DNA from 4 places in the Paenibacillus sp. GYB006 genome. Region 2 is predicted to be linked to each of the others. Evidence: predicted binding sites of a transcription regulator. Region 2 holds the regulator's gene; each other region holds the start of a gene.
The links. Region 2 encodes Rex, which represses fermentation and respiration genes when NADH is low (regulators of the CRP and FNR family bind a similar motif). Its sites were predicted from a motif close to TTGTGAAATATTTCACAA; they were not measured.
Positions count from the first base shown of each region.

Region 1: a site for Rex is predicted at 2,628-2,645, ahead of pflB (formate C-acetyltransferase). Genes of this name have one in related genera too.
Region 3: a site for Rex is predicted at 5,846-5,863, ahead of PV403_RS09560 (formate/nitrite transporter family protein). Genes of this name have one in related genera too.
Region 4: a site for Rex is predicted at 6,843-6,860, ahead of PV403_RS08465 (cytochrome ubiquinol oxidase subunit I). Genes of this name have one in related genera too.

Region 1 is NZ_JARBDA010000007.1:77,711-85,394, reverse strand. It holds gene adhE (bifunctional acetaldehyde-CoA/alcohol dehydrogenase) at 1-2,360, shown strand, start outside; gene pflB (formate C-acetyltransferase) at 2,783-5,044, shown strand; gene pflA (pyruvate formate-lyase-activating protein) at 5,092-5,841, shown strand; gene PV403_RS16615 (ABC transporter substrate-binding protein) at 6,032-7,411, shown strand; gene PV403_RS16610 (carbohydrate ABC transporter permease) at 7,541-7,684, shown strand, end outside.
Region 2 is NZ_JARBDA010000002.1:16,228-23,911, reverse strand. It holds gene PV403_RS05580 (acetate/propionate family kinase) at 1-404, opposite strand, end outside; gene PV403_RS05575 (3-hydroxyacyl-CoA dehydrogenase family protein) at 401-1,273, opposite strand; gene PV403_RS05570 (AAA family ATPase) at 1,410-2,912, opposite strand; gene PV403_RS05565 (hypothetical protein) at 2,905-3,432, opposite strand; gene PV403_RS05560 (cell wall elongation regulator TseB-like domain-containing protein) at 3,610-4,128, opposite strand; gene PV403_RS05555 (amidohydrolase) at 4,158-5,459, opposite strand; gene PV403_RS05550 (redox-sensing transcriptional repressor Rex) at 5,446-6,105, opposite strand; gene dinG (ATP-dependent DNA helicase DinG) at 6,139-7,684, opposite strand, start outside.
Region 3 is NZ_JARBDA010000003.1:169,114-176,797, reverse strand. It holds gene PV403_RS09585 (GNAT family N-acetyltransferase) at 1-181, opposite strand, end outside; gene PV403_RS09580 (amidohydrolase) at 330-1,979, shown strand; gene PV403_RS09575 (glutathione peroxidase) at 2,164-2,640, shown strand; gene PV403_RS09570 (MFS transporter) at 2,731-3,981, opposite strand; gene PV403_RS09565 (FAD-dependent oxidoreductase) at 4,381-5,742, shown strand; gene PV403_RS09560 (formate/nitrite transporter family protein) at 5,911-6,759, shown strand; gene PV403_RS09555 (MFS transporter) at 7,234-7,684, shown strand, end outside.
Region 4 is NZ_JARBDA010000002.1:678,633-686,316, reverse strand. It holds gene PV403_RS08485 (GDSL-type esterase/lipase family protein) at 1-451, opposite strand, end outside; gene cydC (thiol reductant ABC exporter subunit CydC) at 770-2,545, opposite strand; gene cydD (thiol reductant ABC exporter subunit CydD) at 2,547-4,316, opposite strand; gene cydB (cytochrome d ubiquinol oxidase subunit II) at 4,316-5,329, opposite strand; gene PV403_RS08465 (cytochrome ubiquinol oxidase subunit I) at 5,316-6,725, opposite strand; gene PV403_RS08460 (response regulator transcription factor) at 6,958-7,599, opposite strand.

The DNA of each region.
Region 1 (7,684 bases), on a different contig from region 2:
TCTATAACGGAATTAAATACGATAAAACAGTCGGTGTCATTGAAGACAACGAATTTGAAAACTGCCAAAAGATTGCTGAACCTGTCGGCGTAATTATGGGGATTACACCTGTAACAAATCCGACTTCCACTACGATGTTTAAAGCACTTATTGCTATCAAAACACGTAATCCGATTATTTTTGGTTTCCATCCATCTGCACAAAATTGCAGCCGTGAAGCAGCACGCATCTTAAGAGACGCAGCGATCAAAGAAGGAGCACCAGCAGATTGTATCCAGTGGATTGAAGCACCTTCTATGGAAAAAACAAACGAACTGATGAATCACCCAGATATTGCGCTCATTCTTGCTACAGGCGGCGGTGCTATGGTAAAAGCAGCATATAGCTGTGGTAAACCAGCACTTGGTGTAGGACCTGGTAACGTTCCTTGCTTCATTGAAAAAACAGCTGACCTGAAACAAGCGGTGAATGATCTGATCTTGTCTAAATCTTTTGATAACGGAATGATCTGTGCATCTGAACAAGCTGTCATCATTGAAGAGCCGGTATATAATGAAGTGAAAAAATTGTTAATCGACAATGGATGTTATTTTGTATCTAAAGAAGAAACAGCGAAACTTACAGCAGGAGCTATTATGGCTGACAAATGCGCTGTCAATCCAAAAATTGTAGGACAGTCTGCTGTGAAGATTGCTCAAATGTGTGGAATCCATGTACCAGAAGGAACAAAAATCCTGATTGCAGAAATTGACGGTGTAGGTCCGAAATTCCCGCTTTCCGCAGAAAAACTTAGCCCGGTACTTGCTTGCTACAAAGTAAAAACAGCAGAACAAGGGATTGAACGTGCAGCTGAAATCGTTGCTTTTGGCGGAATGGGTCACTCTTCGGTTATTCATTCCAATAATGATGATGTGATTAATCGTTTTGCAGATCGTCTGCCAACATGCCGTATTCTGGTAAATTCGCCTTCGACGCATGGGGCCATTGGTGATATTTACAATTCTAATATTCCTTCCCTTACCCTCGGCTGCGGATCGTATGGTCGTAACTCGACCTCTTCTAATGTGACAGCAGTCAATCTAATTAACGTAAAAAGGGTGGCGCGGAGAACTGTGAATATGCAATGGTTTAAAGTTCCAAACAAAGTGTACTTTGAAAAAGGTGCTACTCAATATCTTGCCAAAATGCCGGACATTTCCCGTATTCTCATCGTTACTGACCCAATGATGGTAAAACTCGGTTATGTGGAAAAAGTAGAACATTACCTTCGTCAGCGCCGTGTGCCTGTTGCCATTGAAGTATTCTCTGATGTAGAGCCAGATCCATCGACAACAACAGTAGAACGCGGTACGGAGCTAATGAATCAATTCCAACCTGACTGTATTATTGCTCTTGGCGGAGGTTCGCCAATGGATGCTGCTAAAGCAATGTGGCTGTTCTACGAGTACCCAGATACAAGTTTCCACAACTTAAAACAAAAATTCATGGATATTCGTAAACGGATTTACAAATATCCGCGTCTGGGACAAAAAGCACAATTTGTTGCAATCCCAACCACTTCGGGTACGGGTTCTGAAGTTACTTCGTTTGCGGTTATTACCGACAAGAACAATGGCAACACGAAATATCCGCTGGCTGATTATGAGCTTACGCCTGATGTAGCAATTGTAGATCCTGAGTTCGTTTATAGTTTGCCTAAAACAGCAGTTGCTGATACAGGAATGGATGTACTTACCCATGCAATTGAAGCATATGTATCAGTAATGGCGAATGACTATACAGACGGACTTGCAATTAAAGCCATCCAGCTTGTATTTGAATATCTCGAAGCATCTGCACTTACCGGGGATAAACTGGCTAGAGAAAAAATGCATAATGCGTCGACCATTGCAGGTATGGCGTTTGCAAATGCATTCCTTGGAATTAACCATTCCCTTGCCCATAAATGGGGAGGACAGTACCATACTGCTCATGGACGTACGAATGCAATCTTGATGCCGCATGTTATTCGTTATAACGCGAAAAAACCAACAAAATTTGCATCTTTCCCTAAATATGCACACTTTGTAGCTGATCAACGTTATGCTGAAATTGCAAGAATTCTGGGACTCCCTGCAAGCACAACAGAAGAAGGGGTAAACAGCTTAATTCAAGCTATTCGTGATCTGAACAGAAAACTTGGCATCCCAGAATCGTTCCAAGCACTAGGTTTTGATGCTAAAGATTTCGAATCCCGTGTAGATTATTTGGCAGACCGCGCATTCGAAGATCAATGTACAACAGCTAATCCGAAGTTACCTCTGGTAACAGAACTCGCTGATGTGTACCGTAATGCTTTCTATGGTAATTTTGATAAATAAGTAATGATAAAAATAGCCGAGCTGAGAGGGAATAATCCTGGTTAGCTCGGTTTTTTTTATAAAAGGGAGGAAGGGGATGAATTCATGTTGCTTACCGATCTGCCGACCGACTATAACAGAGAAATAAAAATAGAATAACAGTTTAAACCATGTGATTTATATCACAGAGTAGGTGTGAGATATGTTCTATAATTCAAGGTGTAAAGCAGTTCCATGAAACAGTCGCTTCCCTTGAAAAGTGAAGAGAAGGGGTTATAACTAGCAAGGAAGTGAAAATAGTCACATAGTGTGACAGCTGTAGTAACAGTTTTACAGTTAGTAGGAGTACAGTTTTCATGGATTTTGTTCGGACCAGGCCCTTCCTTCACGCCTTGTCCTCTCAATCAGTCCAGATTAAACCAAAAGTTATTGGAGGGATTACCATGGCGGTAACCGAAAAAGATGTGCAAAGTGTACAGTCCGGTTGGAGAAACTTTCAAAAAGGCAAATGGACAAAAGAAGTAAATGTAAATGACTTTCTACAAAAAAACTTGAAACCTTATGAAGGAAATGAAAGTTTCCTGGCAGGGGCAACTGAAAATACAAAAGCACTTTGGGAGATCGTAATGGATCTTACCAAAAAAGAAAGAGAAAATGGTGGAGTTCTCGATGTAGATGTAAATACACCTTCTACTATCGTTTCTCACAAACCAGGTTATCTTGATAAAGAGAAAGAACAAATTGTAGGGGTTCAAACGGATGCTCCGTTCAAACGTTCTATCCAACCTTTCGGCGGTATTCGCATGATGGTAGACGCTTGTAAAGCATATGGTTTCGAACTTCCACAAGAAATTATTGATATGTTTACGACCATCCGTAAAACGCATAACCAAGGGGTATTTGACGCTTATACCCAAGAGATGAGAAATGCTCGTAAAGCAGGGATTATCACAGGTTTGCCAGATGCTTATGGCCGCGGTCGTATCATTGGTGACTACCGCAGAGCAGCACTTTACGGTGTGGATTTCCTGATTAAAGATAAAAAGAGAGAATTAAATGAACTTGAAGTTGATGTGATTGATGAAGATATCATCCGTCTTCGTGAAGAACTTTCAGAACAAATTCGTGCACTGCAAGAACTGAAACAACTGGGTGAAATGCACGGTTTTGATATCTCTGGCCCAGCACGTAATGCGAAAGAAGCTTTCCAATGGGTATACTTCGCTTACCTTGCAGCAATTAAAGAACAAAATGGTGCGGCAATGTCTCTTGGTCGTGTATCTTCCTTCCTTGATATCTACATTGAACGTGACCTGGAAGAAGGAACACTTACTGAGCAAGAAGCTCAAGAGCTTGTAGACCATTTTGTAATGAAACTCAGAATTGTTAAATTCCTTCGCACACCAGATTACAACGAACTGTTCAGTGGAGACCCAACATGGGTTACTGAATCCATCGGTGGTATGGGTATGGACGGAAGAACTCGTGTAACGAAAAACAGCTTCCGCTTCCTTCATACTTTGTATAACCTTGGTGCAGCTCCAGAGCCAAACTTAACTGTACTTTGGTCTGAACAACTGCCAGAAGGATTCAAAAAGTATTGTGCGAAAGTTTCGATTGAAACAAGTTCCATTCAATATGAAAATGATGATCTGATGCGTCCAATCTACGGTGACGATTATGGTATCGCATGCTGCGTATCCGCAATGCGTATTGGTAAACAAATGCAGTTCTTCGGCGCACGTGCAAACTTAGCAAAAGCACTTCTGTATGCAATCAACGGTGGTGTGGATGAAAAACTGGGTATGCAAGTTGGCCCTGAGTATCCTGCAATTACATCTGAAGTATTGAACTATGACGAAGTCATGAAACGCTTCAAACCAATGATGGAATGGCTGGCTAAACTTTACATGAACACACTGAATGTGATTCACTATATGCATGATAAATACAGCTACGAGCGTATTGAAATGGCGCTGCATGATCGCGACATTCTGCGTACAATGGCTTGCGGTATCGCTGGTCTGTCTGTAGCAGCTGACTCCTTGAGTGCAATTAAATACGCAAAAGTACGTCCAATCCGTGACGAGCGCGGTATTGCAGTTGATTTTGAAATCGAAGGCGACTTCCCTTGCTACGGTAACAACGATGATCGTGTAGACCAAATCGCTGTTGAACTGGTTGAATCGTTCATGACGATGATTCGTAAGCACAAAGCTTATCGTAATGCGATGCCTACGCAATCCATTCTTACGATTACTTCTAACGTTGTATATGGTAAGAAAACAGGAACTACACCAGATGGACGTAAAGCAGGCGAACCATTTGCACCAGGTGCGAACCCAATGCATGGACGCGATAAAAAAGGTGCACTCGCAAGTCTTAGCTCGGTAGCGAAACTGCCATATGAGCACAGCTTAGATGGAATCTCTAACACGTTCTCCATTGTTCCAAAAGCGCTGGGTAAAGAAGAAGAAATCCAAAAAACAAACCTGACTTCCATGATGGACGGTTATTTTGGAAGTGGCGCGCATCACTTGAACGTTAACGTATTTAACCGCGAACAATTGATTGACGCAATGGAACACCCAGAAGATTATCCGCAGCTTACAGTTCGTGTATCCGGTTATGCGGTTAACTTCATCAAACTGACGAAAGAGCAGCAACTTGATGTTATCAACCGTACGTTCCACGGCAGCATGTAAGTAAAAATAAGTACGCACAAGCGGGTGCGTGGAAGGATGATGAAATGATGATAAAAGGACATATTCATTCATTGGAAACTTTCGGCACTGTCGATGGGCCAGGCATCCGCTTTGTGCTCTTTATGCAAGGCTGTCATCTCAAATGCCAGTATTGTCATAACCCAGATACCTGGGCACTTGACGGCGGGAAGACAATGACACTGGAAGAAGTTCTAAGTGAAATTGAGCCTTACTTGAATTACTATAAAAGTTCTGGTGGTGGTCTGACGGTCTCTGGTGGAGAACCGACACTTCAAGCAGGGTTTGTAGCAAGCCTTTTTCAAGAAGTGAAAAAACGTTGGAACCTTCATACCACACTGGATAGCAATGGATTCAATGATATGAACCGTATAGAAGAATTAATTAATGCAACGGATTTGGTTCTTCTTGATTTAAAGCATTTCAATGATGAAAAGCATAAAGTGCTGACTGGAAAATCCAATGAACGGATGCTGGAGACAGCACGCTGGTTATCAGATCATGGTAAGAAAATGTGGATTAGACATGTATATGTACCTGGTATTCATGATGATGAAGAAGATTTGCGTAACTTGGGACGATTTATCGGGACACTGAAAGGCGTCGAAAAGTTCGAGATTCTGCCTTATCACCAAATGGGTATTTATAAATGGGAACTTCTAGGCAAAGAGTACCCGCTAGAAGGAGTACCATCTCCAACACAGGAAGAAGTGGATCGTGCATACCGCATTATTGAAGAAGGACGTACGGAATCACAGAATCTTCATTTTTCTTACTAAAAAACTTAAGATATTTAAAAGATCTCCTTACTTTAACTCGTAGGGAGATCTTTTTTTGTTATTCGAAGATTTTATCCCTCCATTACTAAAATGTCGTCCTTACGTTCGAAATAAAAAGTTTTATAATGAAAATTGTAAAGCGGATGTAAATTTCATCCAGGACAGAGGGACTTAGGGGGAGGGTCACAAAATGTTGAAGAAAAAATTTGGTTCGATGATGTCTATTATGCTTGCTGCATCACTAACTCTGGCAGCGTGTAGTAGTGGTAAAGAAACACCACCAGCTGCCGACCCAGGTACTTCGGGGGAAACACCGCCGGCTGCTTCTACGGAACCTTTTGAAATGACACTGCGTCATACGCAAGTTGGGGCTGACAAGCAAAGACGTCTCGCCATTCTGCAAGATGTGATTAAAAAGGTAGAAGAAGAAGTTGAGGGGGCATCCTTTACACTCGATGGAGTTGACTCTGATGTAAACCGTAAAGAGAAGCTTCGCGGCGAAATGGCTGCAGGAAACCCGCCAGATATTTTCGACCTTTTTGGAAGCCCGGATGCGAAAGTATACGCTAAAGAAGGAATGCTGCTTAACCTGACACCAATTTTAGATGAGCTAGGCATCTCAGATAAGTTTTCATCGCTAGAACCGTTTATATATGAAGGAAACGTATACGGACTTCCTATCGGGGGTTCCGGTGAAGGATTCTTCTATAACAAAGAGTACTATGAATCAAAAGGTTGGAAAGCGCCTTCAACGTTCGCTGAGTTGGAACAACAGCTTGCAGATATCAAAGCAGACGGAAAAGTACCTCTTGCTGGTGCATCCAAAGCAGGATGGGTCCCGCTTATGCTGACTAACCATCTCTGGTCCCGTTATGCGGGTTCTGATGTGACAAACAAGTTCGCAACAGGAGAAGCAAAATGGACAGATCCGGCGGTTGTCGAAGCATTTGGAAAGTATCAGGAATGGGTTAACAACGGATATTTCAAAAAAGGTGAGCTTGGATTTGAATATGCTGAATACACGACTCAGTTCACTAGCGGTGAAGCGATTCTAATGTACGACGGTACTTGGAAATCCTCCGTATTTAAAGAAGGTCAATCCGGTGAAGGACTGATCGGAAAAGTAGGGTTCTTTAACTTACCTGCTGTTGATGGTGGAGCAGGGGACCAAACATCATTAATGCGTGATGTGAACAACGGATATGGTTTTGCCGCTTCTGTAGCAGAAGATCCGCAAAAACTCGCAGCCGTAAAATCCTTTATCAAAAATCTTTACAATGAAGAGATGCAAATCAGAGGTCTGGTAGAGGATGGCGTACTGCCTGCTATGAAGTTTGATGAAGAGGTATTAACGAAAAACATTACGGATGATCTGATGAAAGAAATCGTAGCCGTACTCAATGCATCGGAAACCTCTTTCCCGGCATTTGATTCTCTTGTTCAGGCTGATGTGACGACGGAGATCAGTAATATTCAAATTCAAAAACTGATTGGTGGTCAAACGACTCCTGAAAAAATGGCAGAGGATCTGCAAAAAGTTCAGGAAGAAGCAAACTCAGCAGTTGAATAAAGGATAAAACAAAGGGCTACGTACCCCGGACGGCGTCCGGGGTATTTTTTTATTTAGTATGTAGAATGTAGTGACATAAAGGTCATCAAGTAGAATCTGAATAAAGGCTCTATTTATTGGAGGTCCAGCATGAACAAATCACTTCGTAATCCGCTAGTATATATCTTATTTATTTTTCCGGCGCTACTCTTATTTTTCATGTTTTTCATATATCCCATTTTTAGCTCCATTTATTACAGCTTCACAAGCTGGAACGGGGTTTCCGCAAATCCG
Region 2 (7,684 bases):
TCTGCTGCGTTAATTCCCATCATCGCAGCTGGGTTATGAAGCGGTGCAAGGTCGATCAGACGACGGATCTCAGCTTTTACTTCATCCGTTACGAGAGCCGATTCTTTAAAAGCTTCCCCGCCGTGTACTACGCGGTGACCTACTGCTTGGATTTCTGAAATCGAGCTCATTACACCGTGAACTTCATGAGTCAATTTATCCAGCACTTTACGAATAGCAGTTGTGTGCTCAAGAATTTCGCTTACTTCTGTAACTTCTTCTTTACCTGTTGGTTTGTGATTCAAGATTGAAGAATCCATACCAATCCGTTCTACAAGTCCTTTTGCCAGAACAGATTCATTCGTCATGTCATATACTTGGTATTTCAGAGAAGAACTCCCTGAATTGATAACTAAAATTTTCATACTCGATCACCATCCTTGTCGTACTTGAAGAAGCCTTCTCCTGTTTTTACGCCGAGTTGTCCAGCGCGAACCATTTTCTTCAGAACAGTAGACGGTCTATACTTCAGTTCACCAAACTCGCGGAACATCCCATCAAGCGCTGCATGAACAGAATCAAGTCCGAAACGATCCGCCATTTCAAGCGGTCCATGTTGGAATTTGTAACCAATACGTACTGCTTCATCGATATCTTCTGCAGAAGCAACTCCCTCTTCAAGTAGATGAAGAGCCTCGTTAATGTGAAGGCAGATCAGACGAGAAGTAACAAATCCAGGAGACTCATAAACCATGATCCCTTTTTTGCCAAGCACTTCTTCTGCAAACTGTTTTGTAGCATTGAACGTTTCATCAGAAGTTTTAAGACCACGAATAATTTCAACCATATCAATGCTGGAAACCGGATGTGTCCAGTGAAGTCCGATCATACGTTCAGGAGAATTAGTGGCACCTGCAAGCTCAGTTAAGCTAAGAGTAGAAGTATTACTAGTCAGAATAATATCGTTACCAATGACTTCTTCCAGTTTTCTAAAGAGAACTTTTTTCTCTTCCAGATCTTCTGTAATGGTCTCTATGATCAAATCACAAACAGAAAGTTCCTCATAACTTGTCGTTTTATGGATTCTTGACAAGATTAATTTCTTCTCTGCTTGGGTGATAGCCCACTTCTCTAATTTCTTATCGAGTCCTGTTTCAATCATTTCTACTGAATGATCTAATTTCTCAGGGGTTTGTTCTACGAGCAAGACGTCGAGGCCTTTGGCTGCAAGCATTTCTGCTATACCTTGGCCCATTGTACCTCCGCCGATAACTCCTATTTTTTTAAACAACATGGTTACTGCTCCATCCCTTTCTTGGTCTCTAGTAATATTTTGTATTCTTCTTTGTCGAAAAATACATTTTATGACCCAACATCTAATAATATCTTAGCACGAAACAAAAGTAAAAAAAAATAACCAGCATCATAGATTATGCTGGCAATAATGTACTTTCTTTGAATAATTTGCGAAATTCATCACCAGATAACACTTCTTCTTTAAGCAGGATGCTTAATGATTGATCAAAGATAGGACCGTGATCGATCAACAGCTGCTTTGTACGGGAGAAAAGGTCATTTAATATCGCTGCGTTTTCTTTCGACATCTCGGCCTGTGAGACCATCTCAAGATGCACAATCCCGAGTCCCGTAAGTCCAGAGCTGATCATTGTTTTAACAATATCTAATGCTTGCTCAAAATCATTTCTTGAACCCGTACTGCGGCCTCCGTAGTAAATTTCTTCTGCTGCTGCACCGCCTAACGCAATCATAATTTGAGCTTCTAAAAACTCTTTGGTGTATAAGTATTGTTCTTCTTGCGGGTTATGTCTTACATAGCCTAATGCTTGTCCACGGGGACTTAAAGCAACCTGGCCGACACTATTTGGACGTACTGCTTCTGCCGCAATGGCATGTCCTAATTCGTGCACTGCTACCCGTTTTTTCTCATCTTCATTTGATTCTCTGTCTGTTTTTTCACCCATCATCACCTTATCGATGGCCATGGATAGATGTTTTTGCAAAATATACTGACTATCATCCCGCATCGCATAAATCGCCGCTTCGTTCATTAGACTTTCCAGTTGGGCACCAGAGAAGCCATAAGACTCTTCCGCAATTTTGTCCATGTTAATATTTTTATCAAGCGGCTTGTTTTTGGCATGCAGTTCAAGAATATGTCTGCGTCCTTTTTTATCCGGCAAGTCCACTTGTATATGTCTATCAAAACGTCCTGGGCGAAGCAAAGCGCTGTCCAACATTTCTTTACGGTTGGTTGCAGCTATGATTAGAATACGCGGTGCGTCAGATGTATAGATCCCATCCATTTCCGTCAGAAGCTGATTCAGGGTCTGATCGTATTCACGTTGTTGCCCGCCTTCTCGTTTACCGCCAATAACATCGATTTCATCAATAAAAATGATTGCATTTTCTTTATTTTCCTTGGCTGCTCGCGTTCTCGCATCACGGAACAGCTCCCGAACACGGCCCGCACCCACACCAACATACATTTCTACAAATTCACTGCCTGATGTAGCAATAAACACGGAATTCGTGTAATGTGCTGCTGCTTTGGCCATGAGTGTTTTACCTGTTCCCGGAGGGCCGGTTAACAAGATCCCTTTTAAGGGACGGATACCAAATTTCTGTATTTCCTCATGTCTGATTAAAAAATCAAGCGCCTCTCTAAGCTCCTGTTTCGCACTATCTTGACCGCCTATTTCCTCAAAAGTGAGCTTCTTCGGACCTGCTTTTTTTCGCTTTCTTTCACTGCTTGCACCGACGGTCAGACCGCCGCGCATCTGCATAAGAAGAAATACACCTCCAACAAGAAGCCCCATAAGCAATAAGGGAACTACATTAACCCCAATATAGACGAGAAATAAGAAAATGACGGGCGTTGCGCCAATCAAGATTTCCTTGGTCCACTTAGGCATTTGGCCATACCCCCATCGTTGCCGACTGTCTCGGCAAAATAATAAACTTGCTTGCCTCTCCGTCAGATAGACTTACATACACATTCTGATCATCCATGTCGTAATCTACTTGTATGCTGCCATCACTCATTTTCTGCAGTTCTTCAGGAATCTGAGTATATTGTCTTGTTTCCATTGCTTCTGCTACCGTGAACAAGGCAGTTGACCAAAATTCATCGAGTTCCTCTGTGGAATGATTTTTTACGTCAAGTTTAAGTTTCTTTCCCTTTAAATACGGATTTCCATCTGTATGAATAAGTTCAACTAGACCCCTTAGATTCGTTTGAGGCTCCAAATCGAGATTCAAAGTCACTTCCTTTGGGGTAATATCTATTTGAACATTGTTGACACCTTCGTATGCTGAAACCAACTTATCAATTGGTTTAATCATAGCCACCTGACGGTACGCAAACCAACCGCCAAACAGCAGTGTAGCAGTAACGAACAAAGATACTGCAATTGGGATGGGACGCAATTTCAAGTGACAACCTCCCTTACTTTTAGTCTTTTTGCTGTAAATAAAATCTATAAATATAGCATAACATATCGTAAGCATGAAATCTAAACTATGAAACATTTTTCTATGTTACCAAATAAAATAACCCCCGAGTGATCTATATCGACCATTCGGGGGTTATTTGTTATATCAATTTACTTCTTAATCGGGTAATTGATAACCATTACCTATTTCGGTTCCATCGCTGAATTGGTAGAACCGATACACATATTTGCCATCTTGCTTATAAAAGAGCTGCCATACATACGTTTTATTGTAGTAGCTTGGATGCAAATGAATAATCTCTATATTGCCTAACTCTGAAGCGATTTTGGCGTACATTTCATCTTCAGAAAAGCTATTCTCAATGAGTTCACTATGAACACTATTTTTACCACTAACTGGCTTATGATCCATTCCGAACTGGACCCAGACCATAATCGGCTTATTCTCGCTGCTCATGCCTTCGATCGTCCAATAAATCGATTCTTCTCCCCAAACCGACTTTTGTGTTTTTGTAACGGACGTAAGCTGTGCCTGTTGCTCTGCAATCGACACCGCGAGGTCTCTTTCCGCCCACTGATCTTTCATTACGTAAACATAAAATTGATAAATCCCAAATAAAATTAGTAATACGGTAAGAATACTAATGTATATCCATTTTTTTCGATTCCTTCTCAAGGCGGGACTCCCTTCTCACCCTTGGTCCGTTAGCGGGCTTTCAGTCCTTTAAATGCAGATTCTGCTTCTCGCTTAATACGTTCTTCATCTAAAGTAAGAGCTTCACCATCTTTTAACAACTGTTTGCCATCCACCCAAACATGTTTTACGTCTTTAGCACTTGCCGAGTATACAACATGAGAGATCAAATCTGAATACGGCAAAAAGTGCGCCTGATCTAAATCAATCGCTATAAAATCTGCTTTCTTGCCTACTGCAAGCGTCCCCGTGTCTTCAACATAGATCGATTTTGCTCCATATTCCGTTCCCATGCGAAGAGCTTCTGTCGCTGGAACAGCCGTTGGATCACCAGAGACTCCTTTATGGATAAGGGCAGCCAGACGCATCTCTTCAAACATGTCCAGATTATTATTGCTTGCAGGTCCATCCGTTGCTAACGATACAACAACCCCAGCTTTTAATAGATCCGGAACTCGAGCTACACCGCTGGCAAGTTTCAAGTTGCTTCCTGGATTGTGAGCTACAGCAACATTATATTTAGCAAGAATTTCAATTTCTTCGTCAGTTAAATGAACCGCATGCGCCACGAGGGATGGACGTGAGAAGAAGCCCAATTTCTCTAAGTGAGCAACCGGACGGAGCCCATAATCTTTCACGTTCTGTTCTACCTCTGCCTTTGTCTCAGACATGTGTGTATGAAGCGGCAGGTCCAAGTCATGTGCTGCCTGAACAAATTTTTCAATAAACTCAGGACCACATGTGTACGGTGCATGAGGAGACAGCATCGTGGTAATTCTGCCACTCGCTTGTCCGTTCCATTCCTTAGCAAAAGAAGTCGCTTCCGCAAGTTTAGAAGCTCGCAGTTCATCTGAACCGAATCCAATTACACCGCGCATCAGGCTTGCACGTATTCCCGACTCCTCTACTACCTTAGCCACTTGATTCATCTGATCATACATGTCAAGAAAAGCGGTTGTCCCCCCTTTAATCATCTCAAGGATCGACAAGGACGCTCCCCAGTATACATCGTCTGCCGTGAACTTCTCTTCCATTGGCCACATTTTTTCTTGAAGCCAAATTTGGAGTGCAAGATCATCCCCATAACCTCGCAGAAGAGACATTGCAGCGTGACCGTGCGTATTGATTAGACCAGGAATAAAGAGTAGATTATTCCCGTCAAAAACGGTCGTTTCTTCTTCACCCTCAGGGAGTTTCTCGCCTATGTAGACAATCTTATCATTCTCCACAAGCATATAACCTTTAACGATTCGCCATTCTGGATCACTAACTGCAAATTGTCCATTCTTAATAAGCCATTTATGACTTTTCATCTTCTGTTTCTTCCTTTCCTTCTTCGCTTTCCAGATAATAAGCAAGGCTTAATAGATCTGTTGTGAAATCGGCCGTATGAATCCGAATATGCGGCGGAGCTTTAATAATAATCGGTGCAAAATTAAGTATAGCCTCTATACCTGCTTCAACCATGCAATCCGCTACACGCTGAGCTTCAAAATCAGGCACCGTAATGATCCCAATCCGGATATTCCGTTCTTTCACTGTATCCTGTAACTCTTCCATTGGCTGTACCGTAAGTGTATTAATCATCGTTCCAATTTTTTTATCATAGGAGTCAAATACGGCAACAATCTTCATATTGTCTTTTACATAGCGGTTATAGTTAGATAAAGCTTGACCGAGATTACCTGCCCCGACGAGGGCAACATTGATGACTTGATCAATTTTGAGAATTTGACGGATTTTATCAATAAGATAAGCGACGTCATATCCGATTCCCTTCCGTCCAAAATCGCCAAAATAAGCTAAATCTTTACGGATTTGAGCTGGATTTAGATCCAGTTTAAGCCCGAGTTCTTGAGATGATACCGTTGTAACTTCTCTTTTGTATAACTCCTGCAGATAACGCAGATATACGGGCAGCCGACGAACGACTGCCTCTGAAATTTTATCCGACTTCAATGTTAACTCCCCCTTACATCAAAACACAATTTCTTATGTTCCGTCTGTTTCATTATTCGTTTCATGTTCCATCAGCCATTCACTAATCCTTGGAACCATCTTCTCCGTAACCATATGTTCCATTTTTGGACCTGGCAAGGAGTACAAAAAGTACTTTCCATAATAAGATTCAATAACCCTTGTATCGTAAACGATAACGATACCTCTGTCCTGTGCTGTACGAACGAGCCGTCCGAAACCTTGTTTGAACCGGATCACTGCCTGCGGAACAGAAAGTTTCATAAAAGGATTTTTCTTTTCTTTTTCCAAAAGTTCGCTTTTCGCTTCCACCACCGGATGGCTAGGCGGCTGGAAAGGCAGTCGCACGATCGCAAGGCAAGTTAAAGCTTCTCCTGGAATATCTACACCTTCCCAGAAGCTGCTTGTTCCGAGCAAAACAGAAGCCTTAGCCTCTTGGAACCGACGAGTAAGTTTTGTCCGGCTGCCTGTATCTACTCCTTGTCCAAGCACCGTGATGTCACTAGCTGCAAGTGCTTCTTTTAGTGGTTCATGCACTTGTCTCAGCATTCGATAGGATGTAAACAACACTAACATCCTGCCTTTGGTAGCCTTCGCTGTCTCTGCAAGTGAAGTCACAAGCATACTTACAAAGTGATCATCCCCTACACTTCCTTTTACGCTTGGAAAATCGCGTGGAATGACAAGAAGTGCCTGATCCCTATAATTGAATGGCGATGGCAGCAAGGACGTCATAAGCCTGCCCTTTTCCTGCGCTTCCGATAGTCCCAGCTGATCGATCATAAACTGAAATGACTTGTCTACAGATAACGTAGCAGAGGTCAGAATCACACTGTGTTTTTTATCAAAAAACAGTTCCTTCAAATGTGAACTTACATCGACAGGAACTGCGTATAGCTGAAGGGACTTACTTCTAAACTGACCGCTTGCTTCAAGCCAGTATACGGTGCCTGTATCGTCAAGCCGCATAAAGAGTCTCAAATTATCCCTAAGCTCTGCTAAGTCTCTGACAAGACCTGTGATATCCGTAATCAGACTATCTGATGCATAATCGTCTAGTTCTTCTCTCACTTCTCCAAGCAGCTTATCTGCTTTGCGCACCATTTCGCCTACTGTGACATAAAACTGATTTTCATGTTTTGAGATTTTGTCCCATGCTTTTGGCTTCGCCTGCGGCTTCAGTCTTAGTGAAAACTGTCCTGAGTCTCCCGGCGCAGCATCCATTCTCTCTGGTAACAGCTTAAATAACATATCACTCAGTGTATCCCATTCTTCCTTCGCTTCCAGAGCAAATGGGAACAACTCGTCAATAGCTGAAGTCCATTCCACGTATTTCTCATGTCCTGACTGATTGATTTGTTGACGAAGTGCAGGAAATTGACCGTTACGACTATCCTTAAACAGTCTCGTTAGAGTATGGACCACTGAGAAATATTTCATATGCATCCCCAGATGTTTACCAGCTACGTCTTCTAGATGATGAGCTTCATCAATCACTAGATAATCATAACTTGGAAGCAGTTGATGGCTGGCTTTCACATCTGTAAACAGTTTCGAGTGA
Region 3 (7,684 bases), on a different contig from region 2:
TACTGTACCTTTCGTGAGTAGCCGCAATGAAAGATTCTGCTGCACCATCCGGATAAGGATGAGGAATAGATAAAGTAGTACTTGCTATGTCTTTCTCCCCAGCGAGTGTCTGTATTAACGGTGCATCAGCTAGTTGAAGAGGTCTTAGTATTAGTCTTTCGGTTACGAATGTAGGCTGCATATCCATGGCTCCTCATCTCATGATTTTTTATATTATATCTCAATATTTGGAAGATTCAAGCAAAATCATTAGTTGTTTTATTTTGGGCATATTAAGTGGACTGGATTTTGCAGATATCTCGAGCTTATAGGCAGGAGGATTTTTTACAATGATAGAACTTGATCTGTTGTTAATTAATGCAAATGTGCTGACCTTAGATGGCGATAACAATAAAGCAGGGGCGATTGGTGTGAAGAATGGTAAAATCAGCACCTTGTGGAAGGAGAAGAACCCTGCACGGGAAGAAATCACGCTGTCTGACGACAATGCGGTTATTGATCTCCAAGGGAAAACGGTACTTCCTGGGTTTATTGAAACACACAATCACTTAATCAGCGCTATTATGATGAAACGATTCATTGATTGCAAAAGCCCGCTGAATCAAACGATCGCTGATATTCAAAAGCGAATTTCTGAAAAGGCATCGGAAGTTGGAAAAGATACCTGGATTGTAGGTTTCGGGTATGACGATACATCTTTACTCGATATGAGGCATCCGACGAAAGCAGATCTCGACACAGCTGCTCCGGATCATCCGGTTGTGGTTTATCACATTTCGGGACATTTATGTGTAGCGAACTCAGTTGCTTTATCCTTAGCGGGAATTGGTGATCAAATGCAGGATCCAAAGGGAGGTCGTCTCGGGAGGGATGCCAGCGGACAATTAAATGGCATTCTCTATGAAGGGGCGACAATGCTTGTCGGCTCCCATCTGCCGGGACCAAGCGAAGAAGAAGTCCTCTCCCTGCTTCGAGATGAGGCTTATACTTATGCTGCTCAGGGAATTACGACTTCTACGGATGCCAAAATGGGTGTGAGTATGGATATAGATGATATTGATTTATGTATGAAGGCAATTGAACAAGAAGCCATTCCATTTCGCATGAAGCTGATGATATCCAGCGATAAGCTAAATCAGGATAAAAAATTGCAATCGATGACAGCTGAGGAGGTGGATGCTTACCTCCGTGAGCGATCCGGAGGCAGAGCTTCGCTCGACAGCGTGAAACTGTTTCAAGATGGGTCCATTCAAGGACTGACCGGTGCCCTTCGGGAGCCGTACTTCTGTGATGTCGAGCGGTATGGTGAACTCATTAAATCACAGGAACAATTAAATAGGGAAGTGAAGGAATGGCATGATAAAGGATTCCGTATCGCAATACATGGGAACGGAGATCGGGCTATTGGTTCCATATTAGATGCATTCGAATATGCATTGACATTGAATCCACGCAGTGATCATCGGCACCGGATCGAGCATGTTCAGACAGCTACCACAGAAGATCTGGAGCGTATGCAAAAACTCGGGGTAGCAGGTTCCTTTTTTATCAATCATGTTTATTACTGGGGGGATCGCCACGAGAAGCTGTTTCTTGGACCGCAGCGTGCGGCTAGAATTAGTCCGCTTGCAGAGGCAAAAGAGTTTAAGGTTCTGTTCACTCTTCATTCCGATTGCCCAGTAACTCCAATCTCCCCTTTATTCTTAGTATGGGTCGCGGTGAATCGGGTAACAAGCAGCGGCAAAGTATTAGGTGCGGAGCAAAGAATTGATGCGCTGACCGCTCTGCGGGCGATGACGAGTTATGGTGCAGAACTGAATTTTGAAGAAGCAGAGACAGGAACGATTGAAAGCGGAAAAAGAGCAGACTTCGTCATTCTAGAGGAAGATCCGACCGAGGTGGATCCGATGCGAATTAAGGATATTTCGATCTTCGCTACACTGATGGACGGCAAATTCATCTATGAAAATGGTGTTTAGCAGGACGATGGGATGAGGTAAGCCCAGGTGGGGTGAGTATATTGGCCAAGGAGATATCCTTGGTCTTTGTTTTTTTTGTTATAGCAGGGAGTGTGGGGTTACATAGAGAATTTTTGAAGGGAAGGAAAAAGGGTATAGTATAGTTTACCAGAAGCACTTAGTAAGAAAAGAGGAGGAATAAAATATGTCTTTTTATTCGTATCAAGCAGTGACACCGACAAATCAGGAAGTTTCACTAGAGATGTATACAGGCAAGGTAGTTGTTATCGCTAATACAGCCAGTAAGTGTGGACTGACTCCGCAGTATGGGGAATTACAAAAGTTATATGATCGTTATAAAGACCAAGGGTTGGTCGTTCTTGCGTTCCCATGCAATCAGTTTGGTGGACAAGAACCGGGTTCGAGCGAAGAAGCTGAAGAATTTTGCCAAATTAACTATGGTGTCAGTTTCCCCGTCTTTGCTAAGGTTGATGTAAACGGAGAGAATACACACCCAATCTTCCAATACCTGAAAGAGCAAAAACCTGGCAGCGGAGAGAGCAGCGACATTCAGTGGAACTTTACAAAGTTTGTAATAGATCGTAATGGGGAAGTTGTGGAGCGTTTTGAACCTAAGCAATCTCCGGAAGAGATGACAGGACTTATTGAAAAATTATTATAATGGCTGCTTTTAGATTTCATCAATGATTCCCTTGAAAAAAGATATAAGGAAAGCATCATGGGTTTGTCCATGATGCTTTTTGGTTTACAATTACGACCTCTGCTTGAGATGAGTCTGCTGCCTCACCGTGATTCGTTTCGGTTTTGCAGATTTGATCATGAGATGGAGGTTACTGTTGCGAATAATAAGCCATGCGGCTACAAGCAGTGTCAAGCCATTTAAAATGAAGATCCAGCGGATTGGCAGCCAGATGCCGAGTAATCCACCTACAATGGGTCCTGCCATTGTAGCCAGCTGTGAGGCCGATTGATTCAAACTAAACGCCCTTCCTCGAAAAGAAGAGTCTGTAGTTTCTACAATAAGTGCATTAATCGTGGGATATACAGCTGCAAAAAACAAACCATATCCGAAACGAAGGGCTCCAAAACCGATATAGTCACTCACAAAGAATTGAGCGATGTTTCCCAGTCCACCGCCGATTAGCCCAATAATAAGTACTTTGGCGTAGCCGATTTTTCTCCCGATTTTACCCCAGCGAGGAGCCATGATAATTGTAGCGATCCCGACTGAAGAGAAGATGATGCCCGAAGTCAGGGAAGCACTGCTTTTGTCGACACCCATCTCCATGACGTACACGGTAAGCAGCGGTTCTAAAATCATGACAGAGAACGTAGTTACTGCCATAACACCAAGCAGTGCCATAAAGGGTTTGTTGGCAGACGCTTGCTTAATGTCATCTCTTACTCTGGAACGGGGTGCGGAACGATCAAAATTATGCTCCTTCACAAAAAAGGTAGCAATCAGAGCGGAGACAAGCACAATGATTGCAGAAAATAAGAAGGCGTTCCGGTTGCCATAATAGTGACTAACCACACCCCCGATGAGTGGACCAATGATACTGCCTGTCGCACCAGCAGTGGACATAATCCCAAGCGCATATCCTGTCTTTGCTTCTGGAGTATTGGTAGCGACAAGAGCAATGGATGCGGGAACAAATCCAGCCAGCAACCCTTGAAAGATTCGTACAATAATAAACAGGTAAGGGTCATGTACGAAGTAGTTGATCAGGTAAAGAAGGGAAAGGGCGAAACCAGACCTTATCAGCATCGGTTTCCGCCCATATTTATCAGCTAAGGAGCCCCAAAAGGGAGAAATGAGTGCACTGGCAAGGAAGGTAATCCCAAAGGCTACGCCAGACCATAATTCGAGCCTATTTTCTCCGATGCCAAGTTCTGTATTCATAAAGATAGGTAAGAAGGGGATAGAAATCGAATAGGCTGTACTGCAAAAAAAGACACCGATCCAGAGTACAGCGAGATTTCGTTTCCAAGGGAAATCCATCGAGACACGTCCTTTCGCTTGAACGACCCTCCCGGCCAATTTGCATGACAATAAAATGCGAGGTCGTATAATCAATAAGTTAGCCTTTATTCTACTCCTAATATTTGTAAAAACAATTTAAATATTGCTCATAAGGAGCTCAGTGAGTGCAGAATAGCCAAAAAATCTTGGAAAAATAATAAAAAGGGGCTTGCAATGTGAAAAAGATCACATTATAATCAGGATATAAACATTAGTGAATTAAATCACAATTTAAAACCAATGCCTGAGAATCTATAGAAGATCGTCAGGCGGAAGCGAACACATATCCATGAATTTTTTATAGCTTATTTAGTGAAAGTTTTCACAATTTAAAATCAATGTGCTTTTATATCATTTATCTCTAGGAGGAACTCTATTATGAAAATTGCTGTTGTTGGATGTACACACGCAGGTACGGCTGCTATTGTGAATACGGCTAAACTTTACCCCGATGCTCAGATTACGGTATACGAGCGTAATGATAATATTTCTTTTCTATCTTGCGGTATTGCGCTCTATGTTGGCGGGGTAGTGAAGGACCCAGATGGTTTGTTTTACTCTTCTCCAGAGCAGCTGAAAGAACTGGGAGTCGAAACAAAAATGCTGCACGAAGTTACAGACATTGACACAGAGGGTCGTAAGCTGACGGCACGCAACCTAGAAACAGGCGAGGAAATCACAGACACGTACGATAAACTGATTATGACAACAGGTTCTTGGCCCATTATTCCAAACTTTGAGGGGGTTGGACTAGAGAACGTACTCCTGTGCAAAAATTATAACCATTCCAACAAGATTATCGAGAAATCAAAAGATGTACGTCATGTGACCGTCGTCGGTGCAGGATACATCGGTATTGAACTCGTCGAAGCATTCCAAATGAATGGGAAAGAAGTTACTTTAATCGATGCAGAAGATCGAATTCTAAATAAATATCTTGATACTGAATTTACGGATCGTATCCAAAAATCACTTACGGATAAAGGAATTGAACTCGTTCTCGGTGAGAAAGTAAGCCGATTTGAAGGGCAAGATGGAAAGGTCACTGCGGTCGTAACCGATAAAGGAGAATACCCTACGGATCTAGTTATCCTTTGTATCGGATTCCGTCCGAATACAGCATTACTCAAGGGTAAAGTGGATATGATGCCAAATGGAGCGATCCTTGTAGATCGTTATATGCGCACAAGCAACCCTGATATTTTCGCAGCAGGGGACAGCGCAGCCATCTATTATAATCCAATTCGTCAGAATGCTTATATTCCACTAGCAACGAATGCGGTTCGTATGGGCATGCTTATAGCTCGAAATCTGGTAAACCCTACAATGCCATATATGGGTACACAAGGGACATCAGGAATTAAAATTTATGAACAGAATATTGCAGGAACGGGAGTAACAGAAGCTGCGGCAAAAGCGGCAGGCATGGCGGTCCAAGCGGTTACGATTGAAGATAGTTATCGTCCTGAGTTTATGCCTACTGCGGAGAAAGTTCTTATAAAAGTCATCTATGAGACAGAATCCCGCCGAATTGTGGGTGCTCAGATTATGAGTGAAGTCGATTTAACACAGTCAATCAATACAATTTCCGTATGCATTCAGAATGAAATGACGGTAGATCAGCTGGCCTTTATCGACTTTTTCTTCCAGCCTCACTACAATAAACCTTGGAATTTCCTTAATACAGTAGGGCAAGCAGCACTAGAGCCGGTACCAACTAGAGAGACAGTATCTGTATAACAAGAACCGTCCGTACATCATTGTACGGATGGTTTTTTTTATGCTGAAATATGTCCAGGAGTTATGAAAATATTGCACGTGTGATTTTAGTAACAAACTTGAGTTGGGAGAAGATTTACAATAAACCTAAGATACTTAATCTATAGGTGAAAGGAAGTTATCCCGACTATGGCAGCATTAAAACCGGCAACAGTTGCTGAGTTAACGGCGGATACGGGTGAGCATAAAGCACATAATCCCGCTATAGTGGTTTTAATATTAGGTTTTTTAGCAGGTGCTTACATTGCCCTAGGATATCTATTGTATATACGAGTGATTGCTGCGGCCCCTGAAGCATGGGGGAGTATGAATGGACTCATTGGAGCGCTTGTTTTCCCCATCGGACTTACGCTGGTCTTGATTGCAGGCGGAGAGTTGCTCACTGGGAATATGATGGCATTATCGCTTGCTCGGTTGGCGCGTAAAATTACATCGCGAGAAGTATTTTGGAATTTAACACTGGTTACAATTTCGAACTTTGTAGGGGCTGTTTTTGTAGCGTACTTGTTTGGTCACGTACTGGGATTGACAGGCCAAGGTATATACCTTGATAAAGTGGTGGATTTGGCAGGACATAAAATTGAGGAGTCTTTTCTGCAAGCTTTTGTTTCTGGTATTGGCTGTAACTGGCTGGTTGCTCTAGCCGTTTGGCTTTCTTATGCTGCGGATTCAATGAGTGCTAAGATTGTTGGAATCTGGATTCCGACAACCGCTTTTGTCGCTTTAGGATTTCAGCACGTTGTAGCTAATATGTTCCTTATTCCCGCAGCGATTTTTGAAGGGCACTTTACTTGGGGGCAGTATTTCATGAACTTTATTCCTGTCTGGCTTGGAAATCTGACGGGCGGAGCCATCTTTGTAGCTGCAGCATATTATGCTGTTTATCTCCACAAACCAGCTAGTACTTCAGTAACGAAAGAAGAGGCAGAGCCTCCTGTGAGTTCGAGTCCAGCAGCAATGCAGTCCATTACTGAATAATGTCTTACATTACAAAAAATAAACGCAGGAAATTAATTTCATAATATGAAATTAATTCAGGACTAAAAAAAATCCGCCATGGCCAGATTCGGGGGAACGAAACCTGTTCATGACGGATTTTCGGGAGTGGTCCATGATATGGCATGTGGAGGAGGTCTTTTGCCTGTCTCATAATGCCTTGATCTTCATTACCCGCCCTTATATAGGGTGAAACATCAGAGATTAAAAATTTTCTCATGATACCTTCTAAGCATCAGTGAACGGTTCAAATCTGTTCACTGGTGTTTTTTTTTACTTTTTTGCACATCGATTATGCCAGCGTACGCAGAAACTTTGCTTTACGAAATCTCATGACAGAATTATCATAAAGGATATGTTTGGAACAAACTAGAAAAATGTAGAAAGATGCAGAAAAATGCAGAAAGATAATGATCTAAATTCATATGCCAAATAGACTTCATAGGAGAACCTGACATGAGATGGCTCGATACGTATCCAAAGGAAATAAAAGTTTTTTTGATTGCTAGTCTGGTTAATTCAACAGGCAGTTCGCTCATGTGGCCGCTGACTACAATGTATGTATTCGATGAGCTGGGCCGGAGCATGACACAGGCTGGTTTTGTTATTCTGATTCAATCCATCGGCGGTATTGCCGGTCAGCTTCTTGGAGGGGCGCTGTATCACCGGGTTGGTGTGAAGAAATTGATTGTAGGAGCACTTCTATTTAATGCGCTAGGACTCTTTACACTGCCTGTCATTAGTCAGACTTGGTGGCTGTTCGTCACCATGATGGGGCTGATTGGACTATTTAACTCGATGTCGCTGCCGGCGATTCAAGCATTTGTCGGTTTTCGATTTGCTGAGCGGCGCGGAGAACTGTTTAATGTCATTTATGTGGCACAGAATATCGGGGTTGCGCTAGGGA
Region 4 (7,684 bases), 660 kb from region 2:
TGTCCGCAGCATCAGAGGTCGTTTTTACATATACACGATATGCACCGGGAGGAGCTTGAATACGAAAAGCCATACCATAATGATTATAATTGTCCTTTTCATACTTCGGTTCAGCATAAAAACTAGGCTCTGTAATGAAGAAACCTGTACCATCCGAGGTAATCTCTTCGGTATGCACTTCCCGTGCTGGCATCGCACTGGTCTGCTCTATAAAGCCATAACCTGCCGATGCGTCATATAGAGGAGCACCATGTTCTTCATCATACACAACGGCCTTGTATCCAGGCATATCTTGATTAGTAAAGTTAAACTTATACTCATTTTCAAGTGATATTGGAGTCTCACCCCCTATTAAACTCGTTACAGGACTTGCGTTCGCTACACTCGAGATCGGAACAAAAAAAGTGGTAAGTAAAATGGTGGACAGTGTCCAAATCTTGAACTTTTTCAATCAATACACTTCCTTCCTGAATTCTCGAACCTTAGCCTTGACTTTGTCTCTCCCTAATTTTTGTAAAGTTCACCACCTTAGAATACTATTTTCGACTTTGATTTAATTCTATATTTTTGAATAATTACCTTTATCAATAATATTTGGATGGCAGTATCAACATGTCTGCTTACTAAGGAATAGAGAACAGTCAACATCCATTTCTATGATTAGTGTCACAATAAAAAAGAGAGCGTAATGATAATTATCATTCGCCCTCTGAAATCTCCAGATCTATATGATCATCATGCCACATCTAATAATCGTACAAAGCTTTTATCACAATAAATAAGAAAAATGATCCAATTCGTATAGATTACGATATCGTTCATTTGCCATCAGTGTTTGATGGCTTCCTCTCATTTTTACGAAACCATCCTCCATAAAAATAATCTCATCCATTTGTTCAAGTCCTGCCAGGTGATGAGTGACCCATACAAGTGAACGATCCTTCAATAAGTCGAGTATGGTAGCAATCAATTTTTTCTCAGTAATCGGATCTAATCCAACGGTAGGTTCATCTAATAACACAATTGGACGATCTTGGAGCAATACACGTGCCAGAGCAATACGCTGCCTTTCTCCACCCGAAAAACGGCTTCCTGCCTCATGCATTGATGTATGAATTCCTTGTGGAAGACCATCAATAAGACGATCAAGCCCTACCATCTTTATTACCTCATGTATTTGCTCATCATCAGCGTCTGGACATGCCAATTGTATATTATTGGCAACAGAAGTATCAAATAGATAAGGAGACTGGTTCAGAAAAGAGAATAATCTATTCTGGTTCGCCCCAGCAGCATCGCCATTTATGAGTACGCTGCCTTCCGACGATAAGATCGAACCTTGGATCAGCTGAAGAAGAGTTGACTTGCCAGAACCGCTTCTTCCTAGAATCGCAACTTTTTTTCCTTGAGGTATTTGTAAGTTTACCTGACGAACCGCCCATTCTTTGGACTCTGGATATCGAAAGCCAACCTCCTGCAATTCAAGCATAACAGACGCGACATTATCAAAGTATTGCACTTCATCTTGATCTGCATCATAATTCATTATCTTAGCTACCATGTTAGCGTCTTGTTCCATCTGCTCGATTCGTTCGATAGACCTGCGATATTCCGGAAGTTCCATGATGGCATTACTCGTACGAAGCAGCGTATCCATTAACGGAAAGGCAACTAAGCCAAACGCAGCAATCCATACAACGTCAAGCTTTCCTGCTTCAGCAAAAGTACCAGCCCATAAAGTCATACAAATGATAACCAGACCAGATAGGCTATAAACAAACCAGTTCAGACGCCAGTCATATCTTCTTAAATATTGATTGATACGCGCAGATGCTTGCTGTGTTTTCTTGAACTTTTCAGTAAATAAGCGGGACTGCCCGCTCATAACCCAGTCAGTCAATCCTAATACGGCATCGGTAAGTTCCTGATAAGAACGGCTGCGCCGATCTTTCCATTCCTGTCTTCGTTTCATTGTACTGAAAAGTGCAATACATGGAATGATAAATGCGAGAAAACCTACAAAACATCCTATCAATAAAGCGAACTTCACATCATACATTCCAAGCGCAACAATGCCAACGCCAAAGATTAAAATGGAAGAACACAAAGGTAGAAGTGCTCTTAAATATAAATTTTGGAGCCGCTCGATATCCTCTGCTAACAGCCCTAACACTCTACCCGTACTAATACTGCGCCGAACCGTCAGCACATGGGGTTCAATTGTTTGATACATTCTTACACGCATTCGCCCAAGCACCTTTAAAATGGTACTATGGCTCAGCAACCGTTCTGCGTACTGGATAACCCCTTTACCAAATCCAAAGGTTCGGACAAGTATAATGGGTACATAGATCATAAGTATATTTTCCGGACGCAGTGCAGCTTTTGATATAAGTGCGCCTGCTGTATACATCATGGCAGCGGCACAGCCTGCGGATAAAAAGGACAGAATAATGATAAGCAAAAACAGCCCTGCGTATTCCTTAACATAGGGAGCAACCCACGATGAATGCTCTTTCCTTTTCTTTTGTTTGATGTTCTGCATTTTATGTGCTCACTACCCCTTCTTCCACTCCAGCGCTCCATTTTTTCTTGGTTACCCAGGCATTAGAAGTTCCGCAATCTGTAAGCTCACCGTTGTTCATAAGCCATACATTTTCCATCTCTTTCATCCAATGAAGACGATGTGTAGCAAGCAGCAGATGTTTGCCTGCAAGCAGTTTTAGTATCGTTTGCTTTAGTTCCCACTCGGTTTCAATATCAAGGTGAGAGGTCGGTTCATCCAAAATAAGAATAGGTCGCTTGCTGAGCAAAGCCCGTCCTAGAGCAATCCGCTGTGCTTGTCCCCCGCTAATACTTCTGCCGCCTTCCCCAATTGGTTCATGAATGCCTGAAGGCAGTGCATCAATAAGTGAACGAAGCCCTACCATATCAATCACTTCCTCCGCTTGCTCGGTAGTAGCATCTGGACAATAAAATCGCAAATTATCCAGCACCGATTGGCTAAAAATATGAGGATGTTGCGGAATAAGAGCGACTTGCTGCTGCCACTGCAACCGTACATCTCCTTCAATCGTGATTCCATTTACCTGAAATGTTCCCTCTGTTGGTTCGATTAATCCTGCCAGTAAGTGCAGCAAAGTCGTTTTTCCAGCACCGCTCATGCCGATCAAGCCTAATTTAGCTGTCTGTGCTGAAAAACTCGCCGAAATTCTATTTAATACAGGATGCTCATTCTCCCCCGTAACGACTACATCTGACAATGAAATCGAAAGTCCGGAGGACAACCGAAATGGATCTGCATCAAACGGCTGAACTCTCTCCCTATGATTAGGTTCAAGCTCTGATTTCTCTTTCATATCTTTTCTATTCGAATCTAGCGTATTTAGCATATTTCTAATAGCTTGCCATGCTTCACGTCCATCAAGCGAAGCATGGTAGTCGGAACCGAGCATTCTCACAGGTAAAAACACCTCAGGAGTCAGCAAAAGAACGGTGAGGGCTGCTGTAAAACCCATAGATCCATCAATGAGTCTGATCCCCAAACTTACTGCAACCATAGCAATAGATAGCATGCTAAAGAAATCAAGAGCAAAAGATGATAAAAAAGCAACTCTCAATGTTTTCATCGTCGCTTTTCGATAATTGTCGCTGACCAAGTGAATCGTCTTCCCATGATCTTTGCTTCGTCCTAAATACTTTAAGGTCTTCAGACCGCGAAGCGCATCAGTATAGTGATGGGACAACATTCGATAAGATGTCCATTGTCGCTCAGCCTGTGTTTTTGCTGCAAGTCCAAGCAGAATGAAAAACGTAACAAGAAGAGGTAAGGTAACCGTTAGAATGCCGCCCGATATAAGATCAAGATTCATGGTCCATCCCCAGAGTACGAGTGTCAAAACCATCATATCTACAAACCTAGGAATTGATAGCTCCAGATAAGTACGAACCTTGTCTACCCCTTCCATGACCAGCGTAATCTTCTCCGCACTGCTGCCAGAAGCAAGCTGTATCTCACGTTGTCCAAATATACCCTCAATCAGCTGCTCCCTCATTCTCTCTGTTGCTTCCTCCGCAAACCGCCCAGATACTTTTCGCTGCATCCAGACGATGGTGTATCTAGCAATGAGACAAACCAAAAAAAGAATGAGTGGCTTATAAGCCGATTCTAGTGGATGTTCTTGAAATAACATGCTGATTCCTTGGGCAAGAAACAGAGCTTGACCTATAATAGCTGCACCAAGGAGCAAAGAAATCAGTCCAAGGACAGTCAGATGAATTTTAATCCCTCGTAAAGTGAACCATGATTTGTCCATTAGTGCTCCGCAAGCTCCTTCTCAGATACTCTTTTACGGAATACATAATAGCTCCAGCACTGATAACCGAGTACGAATGGAAGGAAAATAGCGGCCACTATCGTCATCGATTTCAAAGTATACGGACCAGATACCGCGTTGTAGATGGTAAGATCGAAGGCACTGTCTAAAGAGCTAACCATTACACGTGGAAACAGTCCAATAAACAAAGTAGCAAAAGTGAGTACAACAAGAAGGCTTGTCGCGATAAAGCTTTGTTTCTCTAGTTTTTTTCGTAAAAATAATGCAGCCAGTACAAAAATTACAGCGCCTAGAATAATTGCTGCGATGAGCCAGCCGCCGCGTTTTGTATACAGATCCGTGGAGCTAGAAGCAAGAAGTGCCAACACAGCAAGAAATACTGCTGTGATCGGCAGCGTAATTAATGCATATTTACGTGAACGTTCTCTGAGTTCCCCTTCTGTACGCAGGGAAATGAAGACAAGTCCGTGAAGCAGACATAACATAACCACTGCAAGACCAGCCCATACGGTAAAGAGATTTACCAGATTTCTTCCTTCGATTGCAATATTCATATCACTACCAATGGGTACACCTTGAACAATGCCGGCAAGAATCATACCCATAAGGAATGGTGTTGCTAAGCTTCCGATCATGATACTAATATCCCATATTTTGCGCCAAACCGAACTACTCATCTTATTACGGAATTCAAAAGCCACACCACGTAAAATCAGTCCTAGCAAAATGAAAGTAAATACGAAGTAATAGCCGCTTAGTAAAGTGGAATACCAATGAGGAAATGCTGCAAACATCCCCCCAATCGCTGTAATCAACCAAACTTCGTTCGCATCCCAGAATGGCCCGATGGTACCAACCAGCATTCTTTTTTCGATATCATTTCGAGGCAAAATGCCGAGGGACATGCCCACGCCAAAATCAAATCCTTCGAGAAAGAAAAACCCGACAAAAAGAACAGAAATCAGTAAAAACCATAAATCATTCAGTGACATGACGATCTCTCCCTTGATGTGTATATGGATCCTCTATCGTCGGTATTGCATTGTCATCCTGATAAGGACTCTTACGAGCTTCACGCACGAACAGGAATGCTAAAACACCTAGTAGGATTAGGTACAGACTCGTAAAGGAAATGACAGAGAACAGAACCTGATTACTAGTGACAGAAGTGGATACAGAGTCTTCAATTGTTAACAGACCAAAAACGGTCCAAGGTTGGCGACCAATTTCTGTCATAATCCATCCAGCAGTGTTACCGATAAATGGCAGTGCAATCGACCAAAGCATTAATTTCAGGTACCAAGGACGTGCTTGATCGAGACGTTTGCGCATCGCAAGATAAATACCGTAAAATGAAAGCAGAATCATCGCAGTTCCGCTGGCAACCATAATTCTGAAACTCCAGAATGTTGTTCGAACAGGCGGTATGTAATCACCTGGTCCATAAGTTTCTTCATATTGTGCCTGCAGTTCATTCATTCCTTGAACAGAGCCGGAAAATTTATTGTAAGACAAGAAGCTCAGCATATAAGGAATGTTAAGTTCAAATTTATTTTCTTGATTTTCTGTATCGATCAGAGCGAATACAGTCCAAGGAGCAGGATCATCACTCGTTTCCCAAAGTGCTTCACTTGCTGCCATTTTCATAGGCTGTGTTTCAACAAGATATTGAGCTTGTCCATGACCGAACATCGCTACACACATCGAGGAAATCCCAGCGATGATAACTGCTGTAGTAAATGAAGATTTAAAAAACTCCACGTCTTTTTTGCGAAGAAGTTTCCAAGCACTAATACCTGCAACCAAGAATCCACTAGTTGCAAACGCAGCAAAAATAGTATGAGGGAACTCCCACAATACTTGTCCGTTCGTAATTACTGCCCAGAAATCTGTCATTTGTGCTCTTCCGTCAATTACTTCATATCCAACGGGATGCTGCATGAAAGAATTCGCCGTCAAGATCCAGAATCCAGAGAGCATTGTACCGATGGCTACGAGCCACATACACATCAAATGCAGTTTCTTAGGAAGTTTATTCCATCCAAATACCCAGAGTCCGATAAATGTAGATTCCAGAAAAAAAGCAAGCAAAGCTTCAATCGCAAGCGGTGTACCAAATACATCGCCAACAAATCGTGAAAATTCCGACCAGTTCATTCCAAATTGAAATTCTTGCAAGATACCGGTTACCACTCCGAGTGCGAAGTTGATCAGAAGAAAATGTCCCCAGAATTTAGCCATTTTTTTGTACATTTCTTTTTTTCGCACAACGTACATGGTTTCCATAATGGCTATCATCAAAGATAATCCAATGGATATCGGCACAAATACAAAGTGCAGAATTGTAGTTGTAGCAAACTGAATCCTTGCTAAATCAAGCACATCCATGATGTACTACTCCCTTCTAGTGTAAATAACTACAACATTATACCTAGGAGTGAAGAATCACACATGGCTCGATAGGGGGATAAGAATTGACAAATAGCTGACAATGAAATGACAACTTTGTGAAATAAATTACTTACTTTGACAGGTAGTGACCTTCATCATATCTTTTTATAAAACATGACCAAATTAACATGCCGCTTTACTAAAATAAATCAAAAATCATAGCAGTGCCTTAGATAAGTCCTTGCTCCACAGCATACCGGGTCAGTTGGACTCTGTTTTGAACTTGAAGCTTTTGCAGTATATTCTTAAGATGATTTTTTACCGTATATTCCGAAATTTCATATCTTAAAGCAATCTCTTTATTCGTCAAACCTCTAGCCACTTCATATAAAATATCCCGCTCTCTTGAGGTAAGGTGAGTTATCGTTTCCTTTCTTTCTGTAATATGCACTTCTTTCAAAATTTCGTATGCTAGTTCTCTACTTAGAGGTGCTGCTTCATTCATTACGCAGTCTAAATATTCGAGCGAAGTGGATTGATTGAGGTTCTTAAGCAGATAACCTTGAGCCCCGTATTTAAGTGCTTCAAGCAGATTCAACATATCAACAGATACCGTAACCAAAACGATCTTAATAAAGGGATAACGCGCTTTAATATGTCTTGTGGCTTCAAACCCATTCAGTTCGGGCATTTCAATATCCATAAGAATAAGATCTGGAAGCTTTCGTTCCACAAATTCGATAGCTTGTAAACCGCTGGTGGCTACACCAATGACTTCAAATCTCTCCACTGATCCTAACATCTCACATATTGCGTTCCTTGCCTGTGCGTGGTCATCAACCACCAGAACTTGGATTTTCGTGGTGTCCATTTAGGTCCCTCTTTTTCTCTCTTTGTTATTAACATCTAGGTGCTTCATCAATCTCGCTTAAAAGGCTGCCGTTATACCGGCAGCC